One region of the Rhizobium sp. S96 genome, then DNA from elsewhere that is predicted to be linked to it. Evidence: predicted binding sites of a transcription regulator. Region 1 holds the regulator's gene; each other region holds the start of a gene.
What was found. The regulator LexA, encoded in region 1, represses DNA repair genes until DNA is damaged. The targets are predictions, from matches to a motif close to TGTTCNNNNTGTGTTCNG.

Region 1 (9,938 bases):
CACGTCGAGCAACGGATCGTCCTTGATACCGAGTTCGCCGAGCACTTCATGTGTCGTCTTCTGCATGATCTTGGCGCGCGGATCGTAGTTCTTGTAGACGCGGTGGCCGAAGCCCATCAGGCGGAACGGATCGTTCTTGTCCTTGGCGCGGGCAATGTACTCGGGAATACGGTCAACCGAGCCGATTTCCTGCAGCATGTTGAGGGCCGCTTCGTTGGCGCCGCCGTGAGCAGGGCCCCAGAGGCAGGCGATGCCGGCCGCGATGCAGGCGAACGGGTTTGCACCCGAGGAGCCGGCGAGACGAACGGTCGAGGTCGAAGCGTTCTGCTCGTGGTCCGCGTGCAGGATGAAGATGCGGTCCATGGCGCGGGCAAGCACCGGATTGACCACATATTCCTCGCAGGGAACGGCGAAGCACATGCGCAGGAAGTTCGACGCATAGTCGAGATCGTTCTTCGGATAAACGAAGGGCTGGCCGATGTGGTACTTGTAGGCCATGGCCGCGATGGTCGGCATCTTGGCGATCATGCGCAGCGAGGCAACCATGCGCTGGTGCGGATCGGTGATGTCGGTCGAGTCGTGGTAGAAGGCCGACAGGGCGCCGACACAGCCGCACATGACAGCCATCGGATGCGCGTCACGGCGGAAGCCGGTGAAGAAGCGCGACATCTGCTCGTGCACCATCGTGTGATGCGTGACGCGATAGTCGAAGTCCTTCTTCTGCGCGGCGGTCGGCAGTTCGCCGTAGAGCAGCAGGTAGCAGACTTCGAGGAAGTCACCGTGCTCGGCCAATTGCTCGATCGGATAGCCGCGATGGAGCAGCACGCCCTCGTCGCCATCGATGTAGGTGATTTTCGATTCACAGGATGCGGTCGAGGTAAAACCAGGATCGTACGTGAAGGAAGCGGTGTTTTTGTAGAGGGCGCCGATATCGATGACGTCAGGGCCGATCGTGCCGCTTTTAACGGCAAGGTTGACCGACTTGTCACCGATTTTCAGTGTTGCGCTTTGATCCGTCATTCTGATCCTCCAAACTGGCGGGTGGCGCCATAAAAGCGCCATAGGGTTAAGCGTCGTCTGCGATAGCTATATGATCGCGGGGTTAATGCCAAGTTCTCTTGACGCCATTTTGTGCATCGCAGTATCAACTTTTAAGCACTACAGCGATGCCCGTCACGCATAGCAGAAGCCAATGATAATCCTTGTCTTTTCCGATCATTGATCAGCCTCTTATTTTAAATCGATTATTGTTGCGCTCGCGCTCAAGAGCTTGCATTCTGGTTGCAATGGCGGCTTATTTCGAGGCGCAATTGCATGTCGGAGTTGAAAACGATCGAGGCAATGCCGACTGCTCAGAGCGCAGATACATCTGCGCGCCTGCCGATCAAGGGGGCAGCCGACCTTCGTGCCAAATCGACGCAGCTCCAGCTTACCCAATCCCTGAGACCCTGGCGGTCGCGGGTTGCAGGTCGAGCCTCCGGATACTGGCCGCATGTTCGCGTTGCGATGTCGCAGGAAGCCGAACATGGCTGGTACTTCCTGATGTCGCCGGTTCTTTTCGGCAGCGGCGCGATTGCCTGGTTTCAGTTCGACGCCGATCCTCCGCTCTTGCGGCTTTGTGCCTGGCTGGCAGTCTTCGCGGTGATTGCCTTGGCACTAGGGCCTGCGCGGCCGATCGCGCGCAAGGCGGCGCTTGCGGTCCTGCTTGTCGTGTGCGGCATGCTGTCGAGCCAGGTCGAGACATGGCAGGCAGGGACAGTAATGCTCGATACGCCAGTGACGACCACGGTCACCGGCCGCGTCGAGCGCAGGGAAGGGGACGGAGAAGGTCGGTGGCGCTATATCGTTGCTGTTGCTGGTACCCGCGAACCGACACTTGGCCGACCTCCAGAACGTGTTTCGCTCGTGGCGCGCGGCGCCTCCACGCCGTTTGAAATCGGGCAGTGGGTGACCGGACGTGCTCGCCTGACCCCGCCGTCAGGCCCAGCCCTGCCGGGCCTGGATGACTTTTCGTTCGGAGCCTATTTCGACGGCGTCGGCGCGAACGGTTTCTTCTATGGCGCACCAACAGCGACCGTGGCACCCGAGACCGGCGATAAGCGGCAATTTCTGGCGGAGGGGATCGAATATCTATACGGCCTCAGAAGCACGATCGGAGACCGCATTCGATCCATTCTCCCCGGTGACACCGGCGCCTTTGCAGCCTCGCTTGTCACCGACGAGAGACGTGCGATCTCCCGCGAGACGACGGCCGCCCTAAGACAATCTGGACTCGCTCATATTGTCGCGATTTCAGGGCTCAACATGGCCCTCTCCGCCGGCATCTTCTTTGTTGGTTTTCGAATGGCGCTCAGTCTCCTGCCATCGGTGGCCCAAGCCTACCCGACGAAGAAGATCGCCGCCGCCGGCGCTCTCGTGGCGTTGACCGCCTACTACATGATTTCCGGCTTTGCCGTGTCGGCTGAGCGGGCATACATCATGATGATGATCATGCTGGTTGCGGTCCTGTTCGATCGACCGTCGATAAGCCTTCGCAACGTCGCCTTGTCAGCGCTGGTGATCGTGATGCTGTCGCCGTCGGAGGTCCTGGGTCCCAGCTTCCAGATGTCCTTTGCGGCGACGCTGGCGCTGGTCGCCGGCTATTCCATCTGGACCGGGCGAAGGCCGACCGACAACGCCTTTCTCAAGCTGCCATGGGTCATGCCGGTGGTCGCCGTCGCACGCTTCTTCGGCGGCATCGTGCTCACCTCCATGATCGGCGGTTTTTCGACGGCGTTGTTTTCGATTGAGCATTTCCATCGGCTGAGCTCATACGGCTTGCCGGCAAATCTCATGGCGATGCCAGTCATATCCTTCGTTGTCATGCCCATGGGCATGCTTGCGATGTTGCTGACGCCCTTCGGTCTCGATGTGCTGCCGTGGAAGATCGCCGGCCTCGGGCTCGATGTCGTCATCGGGATCGCCAAGCTCGTGTCGTCCTGGGGTGGCAATGTCGATATCGGGCGCCTGCCGTCCTGGTATTTCCCGGTAGCGGTTCTCGGATTTCTGGTCCTGACTTTGCTGCGAACGCGTTTGCGCTATCTGGGCGCCGCCATCGTCGGTATCGCGACATTCACGGTGGCGTTGCTGCCTTCATTGCCCGCACCTGATGTCGTTGTTGCGGAAGACGGATCCCTGGTGGCAATTCTGCGCGGAACCCGCATGGCCTCCAACCGGGAGCGCCCGCCCGACTTCATATTCGGCCAGTGGCAGCGAGCCCTCGCCGCCGAAGAGCATCAGCCTCCGGCGTTCATCAAGGCCACACTTCCCAAGAAGACGAAGGAGCGCAACGACCGGTCATACGCTCTGTCGTTTGACGAACGGCGATCCGCGCTCCGCACGATGCGCAACGCCGCAGCGAACGGCTCGGCAAACAGTTTCGTCTGCGTTAAAGGCGCCTGGTGTATCGCCACCCTCGACAACGGCTATATCGTCAACGTCATCGAGGATTTGGCCTATCTCGGGCCGGCTTGCGACGCCGCCGATATCGTCATTACCCCGGCCCGCATTCGTCTGCGCGAATGTCGGTCGGGCGCAATGCTTATTACCGGCCAAACTTTGCGTAGAAGTGGCGCGGTCGAAATACGCATCGATCAGCAGGGCGCGCCCGTCCTGACAACGACGTATGATGGCCTATCACGCCCATGGCGCATACATCGCGCCTATGACTGGCGCAGCGGCACCTTTGACGTCGCCGTTAGTGATAACGGCGAATAAGCCCCACGAGCTTTCCCTGGACCTTCACGCGATCGGGTCCGAAGATGCGCGTCTCGTAGGCGGGATTGGCAGCTTCGAGCGCAATCGATGCGCCCTTGCGGCGGAACCTTTTCAGCGTCGCTTCTTCGTCGTCGACCAGTGCCACGACGATATCGCCCGGATTGGCCGTATTGCCATTGCGGATGATGACCGTATCGCCGTCAAAAATTCCGGCTTCGATCATCGAGTCGCCCTTGACCTCCAGCGCATAGTGTTCGCCTGAGCCGAGCATGTCGGCGGGGACGACGATGTCATGCGTGTTATTCTGGATTGCCGAAATCGGCACACCCGCCGCGATCCGGCCCATGACAGGCACGGAAACGGAATTGCCGTTGTCGGTACTTGGTGCCGGCTTGGCCGGTGCCGGAGGCGTGACCAGCTGAGGCTTGCCAAGGCTCCCTTCGATGACGCTCGGCGAGAAGCCGCGTCGTTGAAGGCTCGGATTGTAGGCCTCCGGAAGCTTGATCACCTCGAGCGCGCGTGCCCTGTTCGGCAGCCGGCGAATGAAGCCGCGCTCCTCGAGCGCCGTAATGAGCCGGTGAATGCCGGATTTGGACGCAAGGTCGAGCGCATCCTTCATTTCATCAAAAGACGGGGGCACGCCTGACTCCTTCATTCGCTCGTGAATGAAGAGGAGAAGTTCCTGTTGCTTGCGCGTGAGCATCGAAGTCGGACCCCAGGGTTGTGAAACAAAGCCAGAACAGACACTATATGTTCCATATGTGTTCCGCAAGTGGCTAAATTTTCGTAAAACTTGGCTCTGAATTGTCCGGTTTTTACACTTCATTCGATCTATGAGGCGGTAGCCTCTTGCATTGTCTCGCTTAGCAGCGCACATCATTCGCGATTTCGGGAGAGGATCTGCCATGAGTGAAGCTCATCCGCTGGACCACGTGGTGCTGCCCGTCGCCAATATCGACCTTGCCAGGGAGCGTCTCGGCAAGCTTGGGTTCACCGTCGCGGCGGATGCGCGCCACCCGTTCGGAACCGAAAACGCCTGCATCTTCTTCGCCGACAAAACATACCTCGAGCCGCTCGGCATCGCGAGCGCCGATGCGTATGAAACGTCGGTCAAAAAGGGCAACGTCTTCACTGCGCGCGATCGTGCTTTTCGCTTCCGCTGCGGCGATGACGGTCTCTCGGCAGTGGTCTTCGGCACCGCCGATGCCGATCGAGATCACGCCCGCTTCCACGCCGACAGGATAAGCGGCGGCGAAATGCTGCAGTTTGCTCGGCCGATGAAGATGCCGGATGGTTCCGAGACGACCGCAGCCTTTCGGCTTGCCTTTGCCGCCGATCTTCGCGCCCCTGATTTCTTTCTGTTCACCTGCCAGCGGATCAATCCTCTGCCAACGGACCGCAAGGCGCTTGAGACACATGTCAACGGCGTGACCGGTATCGCCGAGATCGTGCTGGCGGCACCGGATCCGAAGGCGTTCGCCACATTCCTGCGTTTTGCCTCCGGCGTGGCGTCGGTGCGGGAGGAGGCGTTTGGTATCAGCCTTGCCACTCCGAACGTGCGCATCAGCATTTTGTCGGCGGATGGGTTGAATGCCTATTTCGATCTCGTCGCGCCCAGCGCGGATCGCGGTCTGCGTGGGGTCGGCATTGTCTACAAGGTTGCTGATCTCGCCGTGACAGAAGCACATTTGGCTGCTAACGGGATCACTTACACGCGTAAGAACAATCGAATTCTGGTGAAGGCTGCGTCCGGGCAGGGCGCGCTCTTCGCCTTCGAGGAGAAACGATGAGCCAGACAAATTCCGAAGTAGCCGTCGGCCAGGGTACCAGCCAGGTGGTGTTTTCGAACGCCGGCAAGCTCTCGCTGATCGCCGGCCCCTGCCAGATGGAGAGCCGTGATCATGCGTTCATGATTGCCGGCGTGCTGAAGGAACTCTGCGACAAGCTCGGCATCGGTCTCGTCTACAAGTCGTCTTTCGACAAGGCGAACCGCACGTCGCTGTCCGCCCAGCGCGGCATCGGCCTGGAAACGGCGCTTGAGGTCTTTTCCGATCTCAAGAAGGAATATGGCTTCCCTGTCCTGACCGACATTCACACCGAAGAACAGTGCGCCGAAGTCGCCACCGTCGTCGATATCTTGCAGATTCCGGCCTTCCTCAGCCGCCAGACCGATCTTCTGGTCGCCGCCGCCAAGACGGGTCGCACGATCAATGTGAAGAAGGGGCAGTTCCTCGCACCCTGGGACATGAAGAACGTCCTCAACAAGTTGAATTCGAGCGGCAATCCGAACATCCTGCTGTGCGAGCGTGGCGCGTCTTTCGGTTACAACACGCTGGTCTCCGACATGCGCTCGCTGCCGATCATGGCGGCGATGGGCGCCCCTGTGGTTTTCGATGCCACGCATTCGGTCCAGCAACCCGGCGGGCAGGGTGGTTCCAGCGGTGGCCAGCGCGAGTTTGTCGAGACGCTGGCGCGCGCGGCCGTTGCCGTCGGTGTCGCCGGTGTGTTCGTCGAGACGCACGAAGATCCTGACAACGCGCCGTCGGACGGTCCGAACATGGTCTATCTCAAGGATATGCCGAGGCTTCTCGAAAAGCTCCTGGCCTTCGACGCGATCGCGAAAGGCTGACGTTCAAAAGACTGACATGTTCGTGTAATAGGCCACGCACGAACATCGCTGCGAAGCATGCGCAAAGCGCCATTGTAATTTGCGCATCTTCGATTAAGACGGATTTCAAACGATTTATCCACTCTCAAGCAGGAAAAGCCGATGACCGCAATTACCGACATTATCGCCCGCGAGATTCTCGACAGCCGTGGTAATCCCACGGTCGAAGTCGATGTCTATCTGGAAGATGGCAGCATGGGCCGCGCGGCGGTTCCGTCGGGCGCGTCGACCGGCGCGCATGAGGCCGTCGAACTTCGCGATGGTGGCAAGCGTTACCTCGGCAAGGGTGTTGAAAAGGCCGTCGAAGCCGCCAACACGGAAATCTTCGACGCCATCGGCGGCATCGACGCTGAAAACCAGATCCAGATCGACAACATCATGATCGAGCTGGACGGCACGCCGAACAAGTCGCGCCTCGGCGCCAACGCCATCCTCGGCGTTTCGCTCGCTGTTGCCAAGGCTGCCGCAGAAGCTGCTGGCCTGCCGCTCTATCGCTACGTTGGTGGCGCTTCCGCTCACCTGCTGCCGGTTCCGATGATGAACATCATCAACGGCGGCGCGCATGCCGACAACCCGATCGACTTCCAGGAATTCATGATCCTGCCGGTTGGCGCTGATTCCATCCGCGAAGCCGTTCGCATGGGCTCGGAAGTCTTCCACACGCTGCGCAAGGAACTGGCCGCCCAGGGCCACAACACCAACGTCGGCGACGAAGGCGGTTTCGCACCGGGCCTGAAGAGCGCACCTGAAGCCCTCGACTTCATCATGAAGTCGATCGAGAAAGCCGGCTACAAGCCTGGCGAAGACATCCATCTCGGCCTCGACTGCGCCTCGACCGAATTCTTCAAGGACGGCAAGTACGTTCTCGAAGGCGAAGGCCGCACGCTGGAGCCGGGCGCCATGGCTGAATACCTCGCGCAGCTCGCTGCCCAGTACCCGATCATCTCGATCGAGGACGGCATGGCTGAAGACGACTGGGATGGCTGGAAGGCTCTGACGGATCTGGCCGGCAAGAAGGTTCAGCTGGTCGGCGACGATCTCTTCGTCACCAATTCGGCTCGCCTGCGCGACGGCATCAAGATGGGCGTCGCCAACTCGATCCTCGTCAAGGTCAACCAGATCGGCTCGCTGACGGAAACGCTCGACGCCGTCAACACCGCGCACAAAGCAGCCTACACCGCCGTCATGTCGCACCGTTCGGGCGAAACCGAAGATTCGACGATCGCCGATCTCGCTGTCGCGACGAACTGCGGTCAGATCAAGACCGGCTCGCTGTCGCGCTCGGATCGTCTCGCCAAGTACAACCAGCTGATCCGCATCGAAGAAGGCCTTGGCCCGCAGGCACAGTACGCCGGCCGTTCGATCCTTCGCGGCTAAGCCATCTGATTTCAAGCATTTGGAACCCGCGCCTCACTCGGCGCGGGTTTTTTGTTGCGCTGCGTTCATAGTCAACGGACGGTTAATCTCTGGCCGGTAGTCTCGTTCGCAAGGGTAATGCGTTTCGAGATGCGTGTATGTGGACCAAGCACCATAAGAAGAAAAAGATCGGCCGTTTCGTCATTCCGGCGATGACTGTCGCGTTTCTCTCCTATTTCGGCTATCATTGCATCCATGGCGATTACGGCCTGCGCGCAACGGAGGTGTTTGAGCGCACGCGCATCGCCCGGGAGAGGGAGCTGGCAACCCTGAAAGACAAGCGCGAGCATCTCGAGAGGCAGGTTGCGCTGCTGAGTGATGGCTCGATGGACAAGGATATGCTGGACGAAAAAGCGCGTCTTCAGCTCAATTTTTCTCGTGCCGACGAGATCGTCATATTCAATCATTATTCGAATTAACCGAAAACAAGTTAATCGAAATAAGCATATATTTATCAGTAGTTTAACGCCGAATACGAGCCATGCATTTATGGCATTGCTGTGGCGAAATTTCTTCCCTATGGTACGCGCCACCTAAGAACCGATAAACCCATAGGGAGGGTTGAATGGCGCCGCGAAAAAACGCGACCGTTTCCAGCCGCAAGACCAGCGCGAAACCAGCAGCTAAGGCATCGAATGGCGGCCCCGTCGCCGATTTCGATCGCGACGAGGAGCTGAAGGCCTATCGCGAGATGCTGCTTATCCGCCGCTTCGAAGAGAAGGCCGGCCAGCTTTACGGCATGGGTTTCATCGGCGGTTTCTGTCACCTCTATATCGGCCAGGAAGCTGTCGTCGTCGGCATGCAGATGGCGCAGAAGGAAGGCGACCAGGTCATCACCGCTTACCGCGACCACGGTCACATGCTGGCAACCGGCATGAGCGCCCGCGGCGTCATGGCCGAGCTGACCGGCCGCATCGACGGCTACTCCCGTGGTAAGGGCGGCTCGATGCACATGTTCTCCAAGGAGAAGCATTTCTACGGCGGTCACGGCATCGTCGGCGCCCAGGTGTCGCTCGGTACCGGTCTCGCCTTCGCCAACCGCTACCGTGGCAATGACAGCGTCTCGATCGCCTATTTCGGCGATGGCGCTGCCAACCAGGGCCAGGTCTACGAGAGCTTCAACATGGCTGCTCTCTGGAAGCTCCCGATCATCTACATCATCGAGAACAACCGCTACGCCATGGGTACGTCCACGGCCCGCGCCACGGCGCAGTCGAACTACTCGCTGCGCGGCTCCGGCTTCGGCATTCCGGGCGTTCAGGTCGACGGCATGGATGTTCGCGCCGTCAAGGCTGCGGCCGACGAGGCGCTCGAGCATTGCCGTTCCGGCAAGGGTCCGATCATTCTCGAAATGCTGACCTATCGCTATCGTGGTCACTCCATGTCCGACCCGGCCAAGTATCGCTCCAAGGAAGAAGTGCAGAAGATGCGCTCCGAGCAGGACCCGATCGAGCAGGTCAAGGCACGCCTCATCGAAAAGGGCTGGGCCTCAGAGGACGATCTCAAGGCGGTCGACAAGGACGTTCGCGACATCGTCGCCGATAGCGCCGACTTCGCCCAAGCCGCACCGGAGCCGGATGCATCCGAGCTCTACACCGACATTCTGCTGTAATCGGGGAGGGTAGACCCATGCCAATCGATATTCTCATGCCCGCCCTCTCTCCGACGATGGAAGAAGGCACGCTGTCCAAGTGGCTGAAGCAGGAAGGTGACAAGGTCACCTCCGGCGACATCATTGCCGAAATCGAAACCGACAAGGCGACGATGGAAGTCGAAGCCGTCGACGAAGGCGTCATCGGCAAGCTTCTGGTTCCGGCTGGAACCGAAGGCGTCAAGGTGAACGCCAAGATCGCTGTTCTCCTGCAGGACGGCGAATCCGCATCCGACATCTCGGCTGCACCTGCTGCTGCCGCACCGGCCGCCACTGAGGCACCCAAGGCTGCTGAAGCGCCTGCTGCTGCCGCAGCTCCGGTTCCGGCTGAGCCGAAGGCTCAGGTTCCGAACGATCCTGAAATCCCCGCCGGCACCGAAATGGTCTCCATGACCGTGCGCGAAGCGCTCCGCGACGCCATGGCCGAGGAAATGCGCGCCGACGACA
Region 2 (9,938 bases), on a different contig from region 1:
TTCGCCTCGCAAGCCTTCAGCAGATCGGCCTTCAGCCACTTCAGCGTTTCGGTCGTCACCAGCCGGCGGACCTCATCGCGATGCGCGATCCGGGCTTTGTTGGTGGCAAAGCGCGCGTCGTCGGCCACTTCGTCAAGGCCGAGGATCGTGCACAGGCGGCGGAACTGGCCGTCATTTCCAACGGCGAGGATGAGATAGCCGTCTGCCGTCGGTACGACCTCATAGGGCGAGATATTGGGATGGGCGTTCCCCAGCCGGGTCGGGGCGCGGCCTGATACCAGATAGTTCATGTTCTGGTTGGCGAGAACGGCGGACTGGACATCGAGCAAGGCCATGTCGACAAGCTGCCCCTGGTCGGTCTTCAAGGCATGGATGAGGGCCGCCTCAATGGCCGAGACGGCATAGATGCCCGTGAAGATATCGGCGATCGCAACGCCTGCCTTCATCGGCTGTCCATCCGGCTCGCCGGTGATCGACATGAAACCCGACATACCCTGTACGATATAGTCATAGCCCGCCAGTCCGGCGTAGGGGCCCGTCTGGCCGAAGCCGGTGATGGAGCAATAGACGAGCTTTGGATTGATCTTCCGCAAGCTCTCGTAATCCAGCCCGTATTTCACGAGCCCGCCAACCTTGAAATTCTCAATGAGGACATCGGCCGTTGCCACGAGGCGGCGAACGAGGGATTGTCCGTCTTCGCTTTTCAGGTCTGCCGTGATCGAGCGCTTGCCGCGATTGGCGGAGTGATAGTAGGCGGCGGAGAGGTTCTCGCCATCGGCGCTCTCGACGAATGGCGGCCCCCACTGGCGGGTATCATCGCCGCCATCGGGATTTTCCACCTTGATGACGTCAGCGCCGAGATCTGCCAGCATCTGGCCTGCCCATGGTCCGGCGAGCACACGGGCGAGTTCGATGACGCGAATGCCCGCAAGCGGTGCGTTGCTAAGCTTGGTCTCCGTCATGTTCCTCCCACGATCAGATCAAGGTGCCCGTGTCGATTGAGATGTATCGGATACGGGTTTCGATGCAAAGCGCCGCTCGCGCCAGATGATGTAGAAGCCTGACCCCATGATGATTGATATGCCGAGCCATTTGACCGCATCCGGGAAGTCGCCGAAGACGAGCCAGGCGAAAATGGTGGCCGAGACGATCTCGAAATACTGCAACGGCGCGAGGGTGGAGGCCGGCGCGGAGCGGTAGGCGTAGACGCCGAGAATGCCGGCGATCGCTGCGGAGACGCCAACACCGAGAAGGTACAGGAACCCGCGGCTATCCGGCATGACAGGATCAAGGACATCAGAACCGCTGCCGTGGCCGAAATATAGAAGCACCGCGCAGATCAGTAGGCCCCACAGACCCATATGAAACTGCATCAGCCAGGGATCCTCGCGCTGCGCAAGCGCGCGGTTCATCATCGCATAGATGGCGATGCAGAGAGCGCTCACGATCGGAAGCAGCGCCACGTAGCCTACCTCCTCGAAGCTGGGCTGGATGATGAGCACTGCACCGAAGAAGCCGACGCCGCAGGCGGTGTAGCGCCGCCAACCTATGGTTTCCTTCAGGAAGATGCTGCTGAGGATAGTGAGGATGATGGGCTCGACGAAGAAGATCGCGATCGCATCCGCAACCGCCATGTACTTCAACGTCGTCACGAAGGAGATCATCGATACCGTAATGATGGCGCCGCGGATCGCGTGAAAAAAGCTCTGCTTCCAGGTGATATTCGTCAGGTTGTTTCGCCACAGCACGATGGGGAGCATGCAGAGGGCCTGCACGGCAAATCGCGCGGCGGTGATTTGCGCGGAGGGAACCGTGGCAATGGCAAGCTTCGAGAAGATATCGATGATCGGCGAGATCAGGACCGACAGAGACATCAGCACGATCCCTAACATCACCTCGGAGGAGGCGGACATGGATCGGCTGGCATTGCTATTGCTCATTTCGGGTCCTTCTTCACGCCTTGGCGAGAACTGCGTCACACCAGTCGGCGAAATCAGCCATCGCTGCATCCGCACCGATCTCATTGAGGGTCTCGTGGCGCATATCCTGATATATCTGCGTGGTGATACGAGAGAAGCCGGCCGCTTTCAAATGGTTTGACAGCCATGTGACGGCTTTTCCGTTGTCTGTTGCCGGGTCCCGACCGCCGCCGACCAGATGGATGGGCAACTGTTTCGGCACGTTTACCAGATGCGATGCCTGCGGTGCCCGGAAGGTCAGTTCGAAGATGTCCAGCCATAGCGACACGGATGCGTCGAAACCACACAGCGGATCGGCGATGTATTTGTCGACCTGGGCTGGATCTCGCGACAGCCAGTCGAAATCGGTCCGGTGGTCGGCAATCGACTTGCCCCATGTGGTGAAGGTGAGTTTTGGAAGCAGGGCGCTCGGAACATCCGAGCCCTTCAGTGCGCGTTCCGTAAGCAGGATCGCCTGGGCCGCGCGTCCGGCCAGCCCAGGATTGAAATTGGAGTTCCAGATGGCAAGCGCATCGAACTTGCCGGGATAGGTCACCGCTGCATTGAGCGCGATCAGGCCACCCATCGAATGACCGAAGAGCACGATGGGAAGTCCCGGATGCAGCCGGGCCGCATGGTCGCGCATCGCTGCAACATCGTCGATGACTTGCCGCACGCCGTCGCGGCGGGCAAAGCGGCCGATCGGCGCATCCGGCGCCGTCGTATCTCCGTGGCCGCGATGATCGTGGGCATAGACATGATAGCCGCGCGCGGCCATGGTCTGCGCAAATCCGGCATAGCGCCTGGAGTGTTCTGCCAGGCCGTGGCAGATCAGGATGACGCCACGCTCATGTCCTGCCGCCGGTTCATAGTGAAATGCAAGCGACGCCCCCGTCGTTGCGACGCGCTGTGTTTCTGCGAACATTGTTTCCTCCGTCGCTGGAACTGACCAGATCGGACGGCAAAAGCAACAGACCGGGATGCCTATCCGATGGGAATTTGGCGGTCATCCACGAAGGGTTGCGAAACCCGAGATGACGTGCTTATCTGTTCATGGATTGTTCCTGAGGGGTCGAGATGAGCAATTTCAGGGCATGCGCGTCTGTTTTTCTTGCCATGATAACCGCCGCCGGCGGGGCCACGGCGCAGGAGCTAGGCCGCGGACACACGCGGTATATTCTCGCCGCGAGCTGGCAGCCGGCGTTTTGCGAAACCAATCAACGCAAGGCGGAGTGCGGCAGCCAGACCGGCGACCGCTTCGATGCGACGCACTTTTCGCTGCACGGCCTCTGGCCGATGCGGGACAATTATTGCGGCGTTTCCGGCAACCTGCGCACCGCCGACAAGGAGGGCGACTGGAATGAGTTGCCTGAAGTGACGCTTTCCGCACAGGGCAAGGCGGACCTCGACAAGGTCATGCCGGGCACACAGTCGGGGCTCGAACGGCACGAATGGCTGAAACACGGCACCTGCACCAAGATGAGCGCCGACGCCTACTTCGGCACTGCTGTTCGCCTCGTGGGCGAGCTGAACGCTTCGGCCGTTCGCGATCTCTTTGTCTCACGGATCGGTAAGACGCTGACGGCCCCCGAGATCAAGGCCGCATTCGACAAGAGCTTTGGCCCGGGCGCCGGTGACCGGGTGAAAATGAGCTGCCGCAGGGCAGGGCGGGATCGTGTCATCAGCGAGTTGACCATCGGGCTTTCCGAGAAGGCGACGACCAGCGATGGGGCGCCGCTCGGCGACCTGATCCAGGGCGCCGGCAAAACCTCGTTCGGCTGCGACGAAGGTGTGGTCGACGCCGCGGGTTTTTGAAGCGGTAGGATAATCTCAATTTTTGACCCATATCATCTCGGGCTGGCGGCGACCCAACAGCTCGAGTGACGATCAATGTCCGACATAGTTGCATCTGAAAGCAACGAGACTGCCGTACGGGAAACGCCATTGTGGCGGATGTTCATCGTGGTCTACGCGACCGCGCTGGCGATGCTGATGGTCGATCTTGCCGATGGCATCAGGTTCGTCGGCGATGTCGACGACCAGTTGCGCGAGCTACAGATCCGGCACTTGATGTCTCCACAAGGGCATTGGTTCGATCTGTCGCTGCCATTCATCTCAATGCCTGCGGTTTACGTCTCGCCCTGGTCCCGTTTGGTCGACTTCCCCTATGTTGCGATTGCCTGGCTGCTGCAACTATTCCTGCCGACCGCACAAGCGCTTACCGTTGCCTTTCATGTCTGGCCGCCGATGCTGCTGGCGGTTTTCAGCCTGCTGGTTGCATCGACGGCGCGCCGCCTGATGGCCGGGTTCGCGTTGACGGAGACGGCTCTTATTCTGTCGCTCATACTCATGACCATTCTCATGAGCATGGGCGTGCTGGAGTTTTCACCTCGGCGCATCGATCACCACAACGTTCAGATTGTCGCCCTTATGATGATCGTGGCAGGACTTGTCCGCTGGGGGCGGACAGGGGGCCTAATGATCGGCGCCGGGGCCGCAATCTCGACGGTAATCGGCCTTGAGTGCTTGCCATTTGTCGCGGTTGCCTATGGCGGACTCGTTCTTTGCTATCTCGGAAATGTTGCCCAGGTGCGCACGGTCATCGTTGCTGCGTCCGTTTCGATGGCGACCGTCACGCTTCTTTCGGCAATGGCATTCATCGGCCCGTCCGGTGCGGTTTCGACGCAATGCGACGCTTTCTCTGCTCCGTATATCCTGCTGCTATGTGGATTTTCCACGGTACTCGGCGTGTGTGCGTTCATCCAGAATGAGCGCACGGGGCCGTTCGCCCGGCTCCTCGCGCTGGCGCTTCCCGGCGTTGCTCTTCTGATCGGTGCGGCCTTCCTTTTCCCGTCCTGCATGTCGGGACCCTACGGCATCATCGATCCACTGTCGCGTGAGCTCTGGTTCAATCGAATCTGGCAGGAAAAGAGCATTCGGTACTTCTACGAAAACGGCCAATACGATCTCCTCATGCTCGTCGCATTGACGGCTGCCTTTGCGGCATATGTCGTTCCGCTGCTCCGGTTTAGAATGAGAGAGAAGTCGTTCGGCCCGGTTATTGCCTATCTTATGGTAATGAGCGCGCTCATCCTGACGGCCTTCGTGACGCGAAACATTCGCTTCCCGATAGCGCTTATGCCGGTTTTCCTGCCTGCCGTCGTCGCAATGATGACCATGAGGCCTCCGGGGTTCGAGAAGGCCTATCGGATCCCCACAATGGTTGCGGCCATGATTGCAGGCGCGCTTTGCCTTTTCTTCGTCTTGCTGCCGCCGCTCGAGCATGAGTTCGATGCCGTCGACTACATGGCGGCGAGTGAATGTCCGCAACAGGATTTCTCGGTGCTTCAAACCGTCCCTCCGGGGCGCGTTGCCGTGCCGCAGGGGATTGCGCTACCCGTGATCTTCGCTGCTCCATCGGGCTTTTCGGTTGGTGCGATACCGTTCCATCGCGCGTCGCCCGGGATGAAGCGCATGTTCGACGTGTTCATGACCTCGGATCCGCAGCTGCGTCGGGAGGCACTCGCACCTTTCGACTATGTCGCCGTCTGCCGCTTCCCACTTAAAGCCGATCCCGCACAGGCGCCTCTTTATGCCGCGCTCGCGGGTGGTGATGACTGGCCGGGGCTAGAGCGGGTGGTTTCTCCGACACCCAGCAATTTCCAGCTTTTCCGGATTGATCATGCCGCGCTGCGATAGGCTGAGGTGATCTTCAGCCGTTTCCCGCAGGCCATCTGCGACAAAGCGCTTGGATTTTGCCTCTAGCGCGTTGCTCCCGGGCGCCAATTCGCCTACATAGCGGCAAACCAATTTCCCCCGGAGCAGAATTACCGATGGCACGTCAGTTCATCTACCACATGTCGGGACTGAACAAGTCCTACGGCGCCAAGAAAATCCTCGAGAACGTCAACCTGTCGTTCTACCCCGACGCCAAGATCGGTATCCTCGGCCCGAACGGCGCCGGTAAGTCGACCGTGCTGCGCATCATCGCCGGCCAGGACAAGGAATTCACCGGTGAAGCATGGCTCGCCGAAGGTGCGACCGTTGGCTACCTCGAGCAGGAGCCGAAGCTCGATCCTGCGAAGACCGCTTTCGAAAACGTCATGGAAGGCGTTGCCGACAAGCAGGCCGTGCTCGACCGCTACAACGAACTGATGATGAACTATTCCGACGAGACCGCGGACGAAGGCGCGAAGCTCCAGGACATCATCGACAGCCAGAACCTCTGGGATCTTGAACAGCAGGTCGAAATGGCGATGGAAGCGCTGCGCTGCCCGCCGAAGGATTCCGCCGTCGACAACCTGTCGGGTGGTGAGCGTCGCCGTATCGCGCTCTGCCGCCTGCTTCTGTCACAGCCGGACCTGCTGCTGCTCGACGAACCGACCAACCACCTCGACGCCGAAACGATCGCCTGGCTGGAAAAGCACCTGCGCGATTACCCGGGCGCCGTGATGATGATCACCCACGATCGCTACTTCCTCGACAACGTCACCGGCTGGATCCTCGAGCTCGACCGCGGCCGTGGCATTCCTTACGAAGGCAACTATTCCGCTTACCTGCAGGCGAAGGCCAAGCGCATGCAGCAGGAGAGCCGCGAAGAAGCCGGCCGCCAGAAGGCGCTGTCGCGCGAACAGGAATGGATCGCCTCCAGCCCGAAGGCCCGTCAGGCAAAGTCTAAGGCCCGTATCAAGGCCTACGAACAGCTGGTGGATGCGGCCGAGAACATCCGGCCCGGCGACGCGCAGATCATTATTCCCGTGTCCGAGCGTCTCGGTCAGGTTGTCATCGAGCTTGATGGTATCAACAAGGGCTTCGAAGGCCGCACGCTGATCAACGATCTCACGATCAAGCTGCCGCCGGGCGGTATCGTCGGCATCATCGGCCCGAACGGCGCCGGCAAGTCGACGCTGTTCAAGATGATCACCGGCCAGGAAAAGCCGGACGCGGGCTCGATCCGCATCGGTGAAACGGTTCATCTCGGCTACGTCGACCAGAGCCGCGATGCGCTCGACGGCAACAAGACCGTCTGGGAAGAAATCTCCGGTGGCGCCGAAGTCATCAAGCTCGGCAAGTTCGATATGAACAGCCGTGCTTATTGCGGCGCCTTCAACTTCAAGGGTGGCGACCAGCAGCAGAAGGTCGGCAACCTCTCGGGTGGTCAGCGCAACCGCGTTCACCTCGCCAAGATGCTGAAGGCGGGCGGCAACGTTCTCCTGCTCGACGAACCGACCAACGACCTCGATACGGAAACGCTCGGTGCGCTTGAAAGCGCGCTCGAAGCCTTCGCCGGCTGCGCCATCATCATCAGCCACGATCGCATGTTCCTCGATCGTCTGGCGACGCACATCCTCGCTTTCGAAGGCGATGGCCATGTCGAATGGTTCGAAGGTAACTTCGAAGACTACGAGGAAGACAAGGTTCGCCGCCTCGGTGCCGACGCGCTGAACCCGGGCAGCCAGGCTTACAAGCGCCTGACGCGCTAATTCCTGCATTCTAGGGATGACGACAAAAGCCCCGGTTCGCCGGGGCTTTTTTGTGGGGTGCCCTATGTCGCTATTTGCGCAGCGAATTTCGTGAATGGGTGGAATTGCTGCTTGCCAGCCCAATGCAATTCACATAAAGATATCTTTATATGTTGATTGGATCGAGTATGGGTGAGCCTATCAGACTGGGATTGGATGCGTTGGTGGACGTCTTGAGGGCGGCCGGAGAGCCGACGCGCCTTCGTCTGCTTTCGCTTCTCGCCGCCGGCGATCTGACGGTGACCGATCTTACCGAAATTCTCGGCCAATCCCAACCGCGCATCTCCCGCCACCTGAAGCTGCTTGGTGAGGCTGACCTCATCGATCGTTATCAGGAAGGCGCCTGGGCCTATTTCCGACTGCGTCAGGAGGGCAAGGCGGTCGCATTCGTCCGGAGCCTGCTGACGCACGCCTCGGAGAACGACCCGGTCATCCAGCGCGACGGCGAGCGGCTCGCTGCCGTCAAGCGCCAGCGTGCCGAGCGTGCGCAAGCCTATTTCAGTCGCAACGCCGCCGAGTGGGACGAATTGCGCCGGCTGCATGCGGCCGACGAGGAGGTCGATGCCGCGGTTATCCGCTTGGTCGGCAACCAGCCGATCGACTCGCTGCTGGACCTCGGTACCGGTACCGGCCGCATCCTCGAGCTGCTTTCGGGTATCTATCGCCGCGCAATCGGTGTCGATGCCAGCCGTGACATGCTGAGCGTGGCGCGCGCCAACCTCGATAAGTCAGGCATTAACAAGGCCTCGGTTCGTCATGCCGACATCCTGAACCTTCCGTTCGAGGCGCAGGATTTCGATCTGGTCACGATCCATCAGGTTCTTCATTTTTTCGACCAGCCCGAAATCGCCATCGGCGAGGCGGCGCGTATGTTGCGGCCCGGTGGGCGGCTGGTTGTGATCGATCTGGCGCCGCATACGCTGGAATATCTTCGCGACGAGCACGCGCATGTCCGTCTCGGTTTTTCGCATCAGTCGATGTCCGACTGGCTGCGCAAGGCCGGGCTCGACGTCGAGCAGGTCGTCGATCTTCATCCGGGGCATCAAGGCGGGCAGGGGCTGACAGTCACTATCTGGCTCGCCCGCGACCCGAGGCGCCTGATGGCTTCCATCGAGAGCGACAGCGCCGTACCTACATTTGCCGGGAGAGAGTAAACATGGCTTCGAACACCGACGCACGCCGCAGGATCGGCATTTCCTTCGAGTTCTTCCCGCCGAAGTCGGAAGAGATGGAAGGCCAGCTGTGGAATACGGTCAACGAGCTGCAGGACTGGAACCCGGACTTCGTATCGGTGACCTACGGCGCCGGTGGCACCACCAAGGCGCCGACATTGGCGACAGTCTCGCGGTTCCTTTCGGCGACGCCGCTTGCCACAGCCTCGCACCTGACCTGTGTCGGTGCGACGAAGGAAGAGACGCATAGCGTCATCGACAGCTTCCGCAATGTTGGGGTCAAGCATTTCGTCGCACTGCGCGGCGATGCGCCTGGCGGCGTCGGTGCGCCTTACCAGCCGCATCCGGGCGGCTACGCCAATGCGGCCGAGCTTGTTGCCGGGTTGCGTGATATCGGCGACTTCGAGATTTCGGTCTCCGCCTATCCGGAAAAGCATCCGGAAAGCCGCGACACTGCCGCTGACATCGAGATGCTGAAGCGCAAGGCGGACAACGGTGCCGATCGCGCACTGACACAGTTCTTCTTCGACAACGACAATTTCGAACGTTACCTCGAAAAGGTCCGGGCGGCCGGCATTCGCATCCCGATCGTCCCGGGCATCATGCCGATCCAGAACCTGACGCAGCTGAAGCGCTTTGCCGGCGCCTGCGGCACCGTCGTTCCGCAATTTCTCGACGAGCGCTTCGCGGGCTTCGACGACAAGCCGGAAGAGCGGGCAAAAGTTGCTGCTGAGGTCGCCGCGGAGCAGATCGAAGATCTTGCCCGCCGGGGGATCGAGGATTTTCATCTCTATACGATGAACCGCGCGCCGCTGGTATCGGCGGTTCTGACTAACCTCGGCTTCAAGCGCGAGGCGACGAAAAAGGCCGGGGCCGCCGCATAGACCTGCCGGGTCGTTCAGGACACTCCAGACGTTAAAAAAGCGCATGCTCTCAAGGCATGCGCTTTTTTAATTCCGCAGAGATGTTCGCTACTCAGGAGTCTCGGCATAGTCCATTTCGGGCGGCAGGCAGGTCAGATGAAAAGCATCGACAACACAAATAAAAACGCCGCACCGATCAAAAGGACATTCAAGGATCGTGTGAGTCCCATGTCTGTCTCCTCGCGTTAACAGCCGGATAATATGTCGGGAAAACGACGCTTGAAAAGCACATTTTATGCTGCGGTGCGGCGAAAATGTCACATCGCTGGGCCGCTGGAAGCGCCAAGCATCTGAAATTCAATAGAAAACCTGGGTACGAAATTATTCACAGATTTTAACGAAGTGTAAAATCCGGCGAATGCG
Region 3 (9,938 bases), on a different contig from region 1:
CGATGCCCGGAGGCGGCGAGGGTGCCGAGGCCTATGACCTTGATGACTTCGTTGCCGGGCAGGTGTCGCTTCGCGACTACCTCACGCAGCAGCTGCCTTTCGTCCTACCCGACGTTGCCGATAGCCTGATCGCACAAAACCTTGTCGACCAACTCGACGAGGCTGGCTACCTGCACGCCGACCTTGGCGAGGTGGCGGAGCGCCTCGGTGCCGATCCGGCGGACATGGAGCGGGTGCTGGCGGCGCTACAGACGCTTGATCCGCCCGGCGTCTTTGCACGCAATCTTGCGGAATGCCTTGCCATCCAGTTGCGCCAGAAGGATCGCTACGATCCGGCAATGCAGGCATTGGTTGGCAACCTGGAACTGCTGGCCCGGCGCGATTTCGCGACGCTGAAACGCCTCTGCGGTGTCGACGAGGAAGATCTGCTCGATATGCTGGGCGAGATCCGCCAGCTCAACCCGAAGCCCGGCAGCGGCTTCGAGGCGGGGATTTCGGAAGCGATCATGCCCGATGTGGTCGTCAGGGCCGCGTCCGATGGCAGCTGGCTTGTCGAACTCAATCCGGACACGCTGCCGCGCGTGCTCGTCAATCAGTCTTACTTCGCCAACGTGGCAAAGAATGGCGAGGATCACTCCTTCCTGTCGGAGTGCCTGCAGAATGCCAACTGGTTGACGCGCAGCCTCGATCAGCGCGCCAAGACGATCATGAAGGTGGCGACCGAGATCGTGCGCCAACAGGATGCGTTTCTGATGCACGGCGTCGATCACCTGCGCCCGCTCAATCTGAAGACAGTGGCGGACGCCATCAAGATGCATGAATCCACCGTTAGCCGCGTCACCTCGAACAAGTACATGCTGACGCCGCGCGGCCTGTTCGAGCTCAAGTACTTCTTCACCGTCTCCATCGGCGCCGTGGAGGGTGGCGACAGCCATTCCGCCGAGGCAGTCCGTCACAAGATCCGGACTCTCATCATGCAGGAGAGCCCCGAGGCCGTGCTGTCGGATGACGATATCGTGGATATCCTCAAGAAATCAGGCATCGAACTTGCTCGTCGCACGGTTGCGAAGTATCGTGAGGCCATGAACATTGCTTCGTCCGTGCAGCGCCGGCGGGAGAAGCGGGCCTTGGCGAAAGTCGCCGGCTTTTGAGTTCGGTCACATGTGACCTGTGCGTGTATTCCCGCGTGAAATAGACTGCCTGTTGACTTTTTGGTAACTTCTGGCTAGAAGCCGCCGAAATCGGCGCTGTGGATAGCGTCGGAGGTTATCCCCATCATCCTCAGGGCGCACGCAGCCGAGAACTTCGGTCGATCTTGCTTGGGATCGCGCGAAGTGCTTGGATGCGGATGAGCCTTGGCGTAAACTGGTACTCGCAAACCACATAAGAAGGGAAACTCCATGAGTGTGCGTGTATCCGGTAAACATATGGAAATTGGTGACTCGTTCCGTCAGCGGATTGAGGACCAAATTGGTGTGGCCGTCACGAAATACTTCGACGGAGGGTATTCTAGTCAGGTCATCGTGCAGAAGGCCAACGCCCGCTTTTCCGCCGATTGCAAGGTTCATCTCGACAGCGGCGTGGTTTTGCACGCAGCCGGAGAAGCGATGGATCCGCAGTTGGCCTTCGATGCCGCTTCCGCACGTATTGAGAAGCGACTTCGCCGCTACAAGCGCAAGCTTAAGGATCATCACGCCGGGAATCATCTGAATGGTTTTGCCGAAGTCGCCTACACCGTCATGGACGGTATGCCGGATCACGACGATGAAATTCCCGACGATTTCGCGCCGGCCATCGTCGCAGAAAGTACCAAGCAGTTGAAGACCATGTCTGTTGCGACCGCCGTGATGGCGCTCGACATGACGGACGAACCGTTGCTGCTGTTCCGCAGCCCCGGCAAAGAACAATTGAACATCGTTTACCGTCGGCAAGACGGCAACATTGGCTGGATAGACGCAGCCAACATCAAAAGCTGAGATGAGAGCGAGGAGCGGCGGAACCCGCCGCTCCTCCAAGTCTTGGCGCAGAAGGAAGAAGAAATGGCATTGGCAGATTTGCTGCAGCAAAATGCGATCATTCCCGCCCTCAGGGTAAGTTCCAAGAAACAGCTCCTCCAGGAATTGGCGTCCAAGGCGTCCAAGGTCACCGGGCTGTCCGAGCGGGAAATTTTCGACGTCGTTCTGCAACGTGAGCGCCTTGGTTCCACCGGCGTAGGCAACGGCATCGCCATTCCCCACGGCAAGCTCGCAAGCATCCATTCCATCGTCGGCATCTTTGCGCGCCTCGACCAGCCGGTCGATTTCGAAGCGCTGGACGATCAGCCGGTCGATCTCGTGTTTCTGCTTCTGGCGCCCGAAGGTGCCGGTGCGGACCACCTCAAGGCTCTGTCGCGCATCGCGCGCGTGCTGCGTGATCACGACCTCGTCGCCAAGCTGCGCGCGACGGATTCGGCTTCGGCGATCTATGCATTCCTGAACGAAGAGCAGACCTCGAACGCGGCCTGATTTCGACAGAACCAATTAAAAAGAGGCGCCTGATTGCTCAGGCGCCTCTTTTTTTCGTTTAGGGCCATGCCTTGGCTCAGAACTCTTCCCAGCTGTCCTGGGCAAGGGCTGCCGAGCCGCGCGACTGTGCGACGGCGCGGCGAGGCGCCGGTGCCGGTGCGGCCGGGCGATATGCCGGCGTAGCCGGTGCGCGCATCTGCTGCGCGGTCGAACGCAGGGCTGCGGCATTGCCGGAGCCGCCGACGCGGAAGCGCGTGACGAGCTGCTGCAGCGTCTGGGCTTCGTCGTTCAGCGCCACGCTGGCCGCGGTCGTCTCTTCGACCATTGCCGCATTCTGCTGGGTCACTTGGTCCATCTGGTTCATGGCCTGGTTGACTTCCTTCAGGCCGATCGCCTGTTCGCTGGCCGATGCCGAAATCTCGCGGATCAGGTTGTTGATACCCATCACCTGCTCGGAGATCTTGTGCAGCGTATCGCCTGCGCGGCCGACGAGATCGACGCCTTCCTTGACCTGGACGGCCGAGGTGTTGATGAGCGTCTTGATCTCCTTGGCGGCGTTTGCGGAGCGCTGGGCCAGTTCGCGGACTTCCTGAGCGACGACAGCAAAGCCCTTGCCGGCTTCACCGGCGCGCGCGGCTTCGACGCCGGCGTTGAGCGCCAGCAGGTTCGTCTGGAAGGCGATCTCGTCGATCACGCCGATGATGCGCGACACTTCCGTCGATGACTGCTCGATGCCATGCATCGAGGCGATCGCCTTGCGGACGACTTCGCCGGACTTCTCAGCGTCGGCGCAGGCGTGGTTGACGTTGTCGGCTGCCGTGCGGGCGTTCTCGGCGCTGGAGTTGACCTGTGCCGTGAGCTCGTTGAGCGCGGCGGCGGTTTCTTCCAGGCTGGCGGCCTGCTGTTCGGTGCGCTTGGCGAGATCGGAAGCGCTGCCGCTGATTTCGCTCGTGCCGGAACCGATGTTCACGACGCTGAGGTTCATCGTCTTGATGGTTTCTTCCAGGCTCTCGAGCGCGGCATTGAAGTCCTGCTTCAGCTTGCCGTACTCGCCCGGGAAGTCGTCGGTGATGCGGTGGCCGAGGTTGCCCTGGGACAGCTCCGACAGGCCCGCACCGACGATCGAGACGATATGGCGCTGCAACGTGACCGACTGCTGGCGTTCGGACTCCGAACGGCCGCGTTCGGCTTCGGCGGCATCACGCTGGCTGTTGGCCTCGGCTTCGAGGCGCTGGGTATCGGCCAGTGCGAAGCGGAAGCCTTCCAGCGCCTTGGCGACGGAACCGATTTCGTCGGCACGATCCTGGCCGGCGACGGCCTGTTCGTAGCGACCGTCGCTAAGCGCCTTCACGCTTGCGACGAGGCCGCTGAGCGGACGCTGTACGAACGAACGAACCGCCGCATAGAGAGCGATCATGACGGCGATCAGGACGAGGATACCGGCGATGACCATCATCAGCGTCTGGTCCTGGACCGGTGCGTTGATGGCGCTGTGCGGAACGTCGACGAGGATCACCCAGCTGGTGTTTACGTCAGGCAGGGCGAACGGATAGACCACGCGGTCGAAGGGCTCGAAGCCGTCGAACGTCAGGTCCTTGACGACAGCAGGCTGCAGCGAGGTCAGCGCGCTCTTGACCGCATCGAGACCGACGCCGTCGTATGGCTTCATGGACAGCTCAGCCTTCGGCGCAACGATCCAATCGGCGCTCTGCGAAAGCAGCGTCACGCGACCGGTGCCGAAGGGGTGCAGGGTCGAGAGCTTGTCGCGCAGCGACTTGAGCGAGATGTCGACGCCGCTGACGCCGATCAGCTTGCCACCCGACATGACCGGGTAGGCGATCGAGGTCATGGCCGTATTTTCGCCTGTGGTCGTCTCGGCGTAGGGCGGCGACAGCGCGCCCTTCTTGCTTGCTGCAGCCAGCGCGTACCAGCCGGCCTTGTAGTCGGAATCGAAGGTAGAGAAGGTGAAGCCACCATCCTTCTTCTTCGTCCAGTAGGGGTTGAAGGTTCCATCCTTGGACGAGCCGAAATCGACCTTGCCTGCCATCGTGGGCGACTGGCCGTCGAAGGCGTTCGGCTCCTCGGCAAACCAGCTGCCGAATGCGAATTGGTTATGCTCGACGTTTGCCTTGAGCATATCGACGACCGATTTGCGGTCGAGATACTTGCCTTCTTGGCCACGGCTGATTGTGCCGGCCATCGAGCGCGCTGCACCTGCGAGTTCGCCGACGGAGGAGGCAACTTCATTCGCGATCGACTTCGCCTCGAGGTTGGCCTGATCCATCGTGAGCGTCTGAACGCGGCTGCGCGTCTCACCGATCAGGAAAAAGTTCGAAACGAGGAGGACGAATGCGATGGAAATGCCGGTAATGAGGATAAGTTTGGCCGCAAGCGATTTCATGCGAAAGATAAACATGGGTTCCTCGGGGGAAGGATGTGTCGGATAATGCATTCATCGACACAGACACGAAGGCGTGGCCCCTTCATGGGGCAGCCATTACGAATGCCCGATCCTCGGAGGAAGGTCTGGCGATCAATCGGAAGATCGCCAGAAATCTCTTAAATTTGAATGAAATGCCGTCAAATTTCAGTGGTGACTGGCAGGCGGCACCCAAAATGTCGCAGGCCCGAAGTCGCTAGAGCGCCTTTGCGACATCGGCGCTGAGCGGGATCGACGGCTGAGCTCCATGCTTCAGGCAGGCAAGCGAACCGGCAACCGCTGCCCGGCGGAGCGCGGCCTCGAATTCCAGCCCTTCATCCAGGCTCGCGGCAAAGTAGCCGCAGAAAGTATCGCCGGCGCCGACAGTGTCGACCGGCTCGATTTTCAGGCCCTTGGCGCGCGACAGGAGACCGTCGCGGATGGCGATGACGCCGTCCGCGCCGAGGGTGACGATCAGTGTCTGGCCCGTTTCGCCGTTCAGGCGCTTCAGGGCGGCCTCTCTTTCGTCCGCGCTCATGTTCTCCTGGCCGGCCAGTCGTTCGAACTCCGTCTCGTTGGCGATGACGATATCCGCGAGCCGACCGAGGCGCGCCGCATCGTCGATCAGCGGCGCGAGGTTGAGAACCGATTGGACGCCTTTCGCCCTGGCCGCAGCGAGTGCCCGCTCGACCGCGGCAACCGGAACCTCCAGCTGTAGCATCAGGATATCGCCTTCGCTCATCGCGCCGACAGCTCTGTCGGCGTCGTCAGCCGTCACGGTGCCGTTCGCGCCCGGTACCACCGCGATCATGTTCTCGCCGTCGCCGCCGACGAGGATCAGTGCCGTCCCCGTGGGCTCATCGACCGTCTTGACGGTTTCAAGTTCCGTGCCGGCATCTTTCAACAGCGCGAGCGCCGGGACCGCGAAGCTATCCTTGCCGACCGCGCCGGCCATGCGGACACCACATCCCGCGCGACGAGCGGCGAGCGCCTGGTTGGCGCCCTTGCCGCCTGCGGCCGTCGAAAAGCCATTTCCCGCGACCGTCTCGCCGGGCTTCGGCAGCCGTTCGGTGGTGGCAATGAGGTCCATGTTGATGGAGCCGAAAACTGTGATCATGAAGGTGTCCCGTCCGATGCTTCTTTGGCGGCGACACTGCCCGAAGGGCTCACTCGTCGTCAACTACCCTGAGCTTGAGGAGACCGGTGCGGCTTTCGACGGATTTCGTCGCGGTCTCGCTGTCGCGATCAGGTTTGCCGCCGTCGCCGCCCTCGAATTCCAGCGCCTCGATCTTGGCGCCGCGCTTGTTGAGCTTGTCGGCCGAAGTGACGATCATGTCGACATCCTTCTGCGCCATAGCGAAATGGCCCTGCAGCTTGCGCACCCGCTCATCGAGCCGGCCCAGATCGTCCATCAGATTGGCGACTTCGCCCTGGATCACATGCGCCTGCGCCCGCATGCGCTGATCCTTCAGCACCGCCTGTATGACCTGGATCGACAGCATCAACAGCGATGGCGAGACGATGACGATCCGCGCACGGTGTGCCTTCTGCACGATCGCTTCGAAGTTTTCGTGAATTTCGGCGAAGATCGATTCCGACGGGACAAACATGAATGCCGTGTCCTGCGTCTCGCCCTGGATCAGGTATTTCTCCGAGATATCGCGGATATGCGTTTCCATGTCGCGGCGGAACTGCTGTGCTGCGACCTTTGCCTGGTCGGGACCACCCGCGTCACGAATGGCATTCCATGCCTCCAGGGGGAATTTCGCATCGATGACCAGAGGCGGCGCGCCATTCGGCATGCGAATGGTGCAGTCCGGGCGTGATCCATTGGAAAGCGTGTGCTGGAAGGTATAGACCCCCATCGGCAGGCCGTCCGCGACGATCGTTTCCATGCGCGACTGGCCGAAGGCGCCGCGCGTCTGCTTGTTCGACAAGATGGCCTGCAGACCGACCACGTCCTTGGCCAGCGTCTGGATGTTGTTTTGCGCGGCATCGATAACCGCCAGCCGCTCCTGCAGCCGCTGCAGGTTCTCGTGTGTCGACCTCGTCTGTTCGGTGATCGTCGTGCTGACCCGCTGCGACATTCCGTCCAGGCGCTGGTTGATCGCCTGATTGAGTTCCGCCTGGCGAGAGCCGAACACCTCCGCCATCGTCGACATGCGGCCGTGCATCTCGGCCTGGATCTTTAGAAGCTCGGCCATGCGGGCATCGGCCTCCATGGCGCGCTGGCTCGCTTCGTCAGCCTGCTCCCGCCGCAACTGGCTGCTGCGCATGAGGAAAACGAGCATCAGCACGATCACGGCGGCAATTGCGCCGCCAGCCAGCGCCAGCATGACAGGATTGATCTCTGAGAGGATGGCTGAAAACGAGTCGGGGGTAGCGTTCATGGCGTCAGCATAGCAAACTCGCCAGACTTGGCTAGATCAAAACGTGAACATTGAGCTGGTCCGATGATGGAAATCGTGAACCGAAGCAATCCACTAGTCGACAATTCGGATGCTTATTTAACGTTTGCGAAACTATATTCGGCAAAAGCTCTGCTCAAATTTCTCTTTCAGCACCAATCATAAAGCAGAGATATCATGAGCAGCCAGCCAGCCGACAACGCCCTCAAGCAACGCCTCGATTTCATCGAGCTGGATGATGGGGCCCGGGCGTCGTTGCGCGAAATGCGCCCGACGATCTCCGATCTGCTCAGCGGTGCACTCGACAAGTTCTACGGTAAGCTGGCAAAGACGCCGGCCGTCGCCAGCTTCTTCGCCGACAAGGCGCATATGAACCACGCCAAGAAGCGCCAGGAAGATCACTGGGCCAATCTGGCCGGTGGCAATTTCGATGAAGCCTATGTCAAGGGCGTCATGGCCGTCGGCCGCACGCATGCGCGCATCGGCCTCGAGCCCCGCTGGTATATCGGCGGTTATGCCCTGCTGATGAGTGATCTCATCAAGGGTTTGATGGAAAAGCAGTGGCCGTCGATGTTCGCGCGCCAGCAGGGCAAGATCCTTGCGGAAAAGCTCTCCGCCGTGGTCAAGGCCGCCATGCTCGACATGGATTACTCCATCTCCGTCTACCTCGAAACGCTGGAAGAAAAGCGCCTGAAGCTCGAGGAAGAGCGTGCGAAGGCGGAAGCGGACCAGGCACTGGCCCTGACGCATCTTCGTCGCGGCCTCGAGGCTCTGTCGAACGGTGATCTGGAGGCAACGCTGCCGGATCTGCCGGGCAACTTCAAGGACATGGCCGACGACTATAACCGCGCCGTTGCCGCATTGCGCACGTCGTTTGCCTCGGTTCGGGCAACGTCCGGTGAAATCCTGCAGGGAACCGACGCAATCGCCAAGGGATCGGACGATCTCGCCCTGCGTACGGCGCAGCAGGCGGCTGGCGTCGAGCAAAGCTCGGCTGCCCTGCAGCAGCTCTCCGTCAGCGTCGGCCAGACGGCCGCCAATGCCGAGAAGGCATCCGGCGCCGTGCGCGAGACGCAGCAGAAGGCCAAGAACTCCGGCGAACTCGTGACCAGCGCCGTCTCCGCGATGGCCGGTATCGAAAAGTCCTCGACCGAGATCGCCAAGATCATTGGCGTGATCGATGAAATCGCCTTCCAGACGAACCTGCTTGCCCTGAATGCCGGCGTCGAAGCAGCGCGCGCCGGGGAAGCCGGCAAAGGCTTTGCCGTTGTCGCGCAGGAAGTCCGCCAGCTGGCGCAGCGCACCGCCGACGCAGCCAAGGAGATCAAGAACCTGATCTCGGAAAGCTCGACCCAGGTCAACGAGGGCGTTGATATCGTCAGCAGCACCGGCGAGGCGCTGAACGACATGATCACACGCATCGATATCATCAACAGCTTCGTGGCCGATATCGCTGCCGCCGCCCGCGATCAGGCAACCGGTGTCAACGAAGTCAGCGTTGCCATCCGCAACATGGACACCATCACCCAGCAGAACTCCGGCATGGTCGAGCGCACCTCCGCCGAAACCCGCCGCCTGAGAAGCGAGGTGGAAAGCCTTGTCGGTCTGCTGCAGCGTTTCCGCACCGGCGACAGCACTCGTATGGGATCGGCACCCGCTCGCCGGGCCGCCTGATATAAAATGCGGTGAAATTCGGGAGGCAGCGCAAAAAAGCGCCGCCTCCTGCTTCCGGATAATTCCATCGGGCAAAAAGATGGGTTATGGGGAACGCCATGACCATCAAGCCACTCATCATTCTTCCCGACCCGCTGCTCCGTCAGGTTTCCAAGCCGATCGAACGCGTCGACAGCGATCTCCAGCGTCTTGCCGACGACATGCTTGAGACGATGTACGATGCCCCAGGCATCGGCCTTGCCGCGATCCAGATCGGCGTACCGCGCCGCATGCTGGTTATCGATGTCGCGCGCGAAGGCGAAGAGAAGCAGCCGCTCGTTTTCATCAATCCCGAGATCGTCAATTCGTCCGACGAGCGCTCGGTCTACGAAGAGGGTTGCCTCTCGATCCCGGACTACTATGCCGAAGTCGAGCGCCCAGCGACGGTGACCGTCAACTATCTCGATCGCGACGGCAAGGAGCAGACGGTCGAAGCCGACAGCCTCCTCGCCACCTGCCTGCAGCACGAGATCGACCACCTGAACGGCGTGCTCTTCATTGACCACATCTCGCGGCTCAAGCGAGAGATGGTAATCAAGAAGTTCACCAAGGCGGCGAAGTCCACCAAGGCTCTCTGAGCGGCCGGTTGAAAACACCCCATCGGCCATTCTATGATATCAGTGATATCAAATAGGAGGTGCCAATGGGTGATCTTCTGATCCGCAACATCTCGGACGCGATGAAGCGCGATATCGCGCTGCGCGCCGAGAAAAACGGCAACAGCCTTTCCGACGAGGCGAAGAGCCTCTTGCAGAAAGCGATATTCGATACGCCAGGCGCGGACGCGCCGGCTCGGTCGGCATGGGACGCCATGCGCGAAATCCTTGCACCGAAGAACGAGGCGGAAGCACGCGAAGCCGAGGAATACGCGAAAATCATGGACGAGATCGAAGC

Region 2: QTL94_RS11270 (ribonuclease T2 family protein) is a predicted target of LexA. The motif match lies at 3,007-3,024, and genes of this name have one in related genera.
Region 3: QTL94_RS02845 (DNA recombination protein RmuC) is a predicted target of LexA. The motif match lies at 7,346-7,363, and genes of this name have one in related genera.

What each region holds. Positions count from the first base shown of each region.
Region 1 covers NZ_JAUDRY010000015.1:126,514-136,451, forward strand. Annotated here, with positions in the region: gene gltA (citrate synthase) at 1-1,020, opposite strand, end outside; gene QTL94_RS18205 (ComEC/Rec2 family competence protein) at 1,315-3,756, shown strand; gene lexA (transcriptional repressor LexA) at 3,737-4,459, opposite strand; gene QTL94_RS18215 (VOC family protein) at 4,662-5,546, shown strand; gene kdsA (3-deoxy-8-phosphooctulonate synthase) at 5,543-6,385, shown strand; gene eno (phosphopyruvate hydratase) at 6,527-7,801, shown strand; gene QTL94_RS18230 (FtsB family cell division protein) at 7,939-8,259, shown strand; gene pdhA (pyruvate dehydrogenase (acetyl-transferring) E1 component subunit alpha) at 8,406-9,452, shown strand; gene QTL94_RS18240 (pyruvate dehydrogenase complex E1 component subunit beta) at 9,470-9,938, shown strand, end outside.
Region 2 covers NZ_JAUDRY010000009.1:49,954-59,891, forward strand. Annotated here, with positions in the region: gene caiB (succinate--glutarate CoA-transferase) at 1-962, opposite strand, end outside; gene QTL94_RS11260 (DMT family transporter) at 981-1,940, opposite strand; gene QTL94_RS11265 (alpha/beta hydrolase) at 1,954-2,883, opposite strand; gene QTL94_RS11270 (ribonuclease T2 family protein) at 3,036-3,773, shown strand; gene QTL94_RS11275 (hypothetical protein) at 3,849-5,657, shown strand; gene ettA (energy-dependent translational throttle protein EttA) at 5,792-7,441, shown strand; gene QTL94_RS11285 (ArsR/SmtB family transcription factor) at 7,609-8,634, shown strand; gene metF (methylenetetrahydrofolate reductase [NAD(P)H]) at 8,637-9,536, shown strand.
Region 3 covers NZ_JAUDRY010000003.1:371,664-381,601, reverse strand. Annotated here, with positions in the region: gene rpoN (RNA polymerase factor sigma-54) at 1-1,151, shown strand, start outside; gene hpf (ribosome hibernation-promoting factor, HPF/YfiA family) at 1,401-1,976, shown strand; gene ptsN (PTS IIA-like nitrogen regulatory protein PtsN) at 2,040-2,504, shown strand; gene QTL94_RS02855 (methyl-accepting chemotaxis protein) at 2,581-4,920, opposite strand; gene QTL94_RS02850 (ribokinase) at 5,141-6,040, opposite strand; gene QTL94_RS02845 (DNA recombination protein RmuC) at 6,090-7,313, opposite strand; gene QTL94_RS02840 (globin-coupled sensor protein) at 7,509-9,005, shown strand; gene def (peptide deformylase) at 9,104-9,622, shown strand; gene QTL94_RS02830 (FitA-like ribbon-helix-helix domain-containing protein) at 9,688-9,938, shown strand, end outside.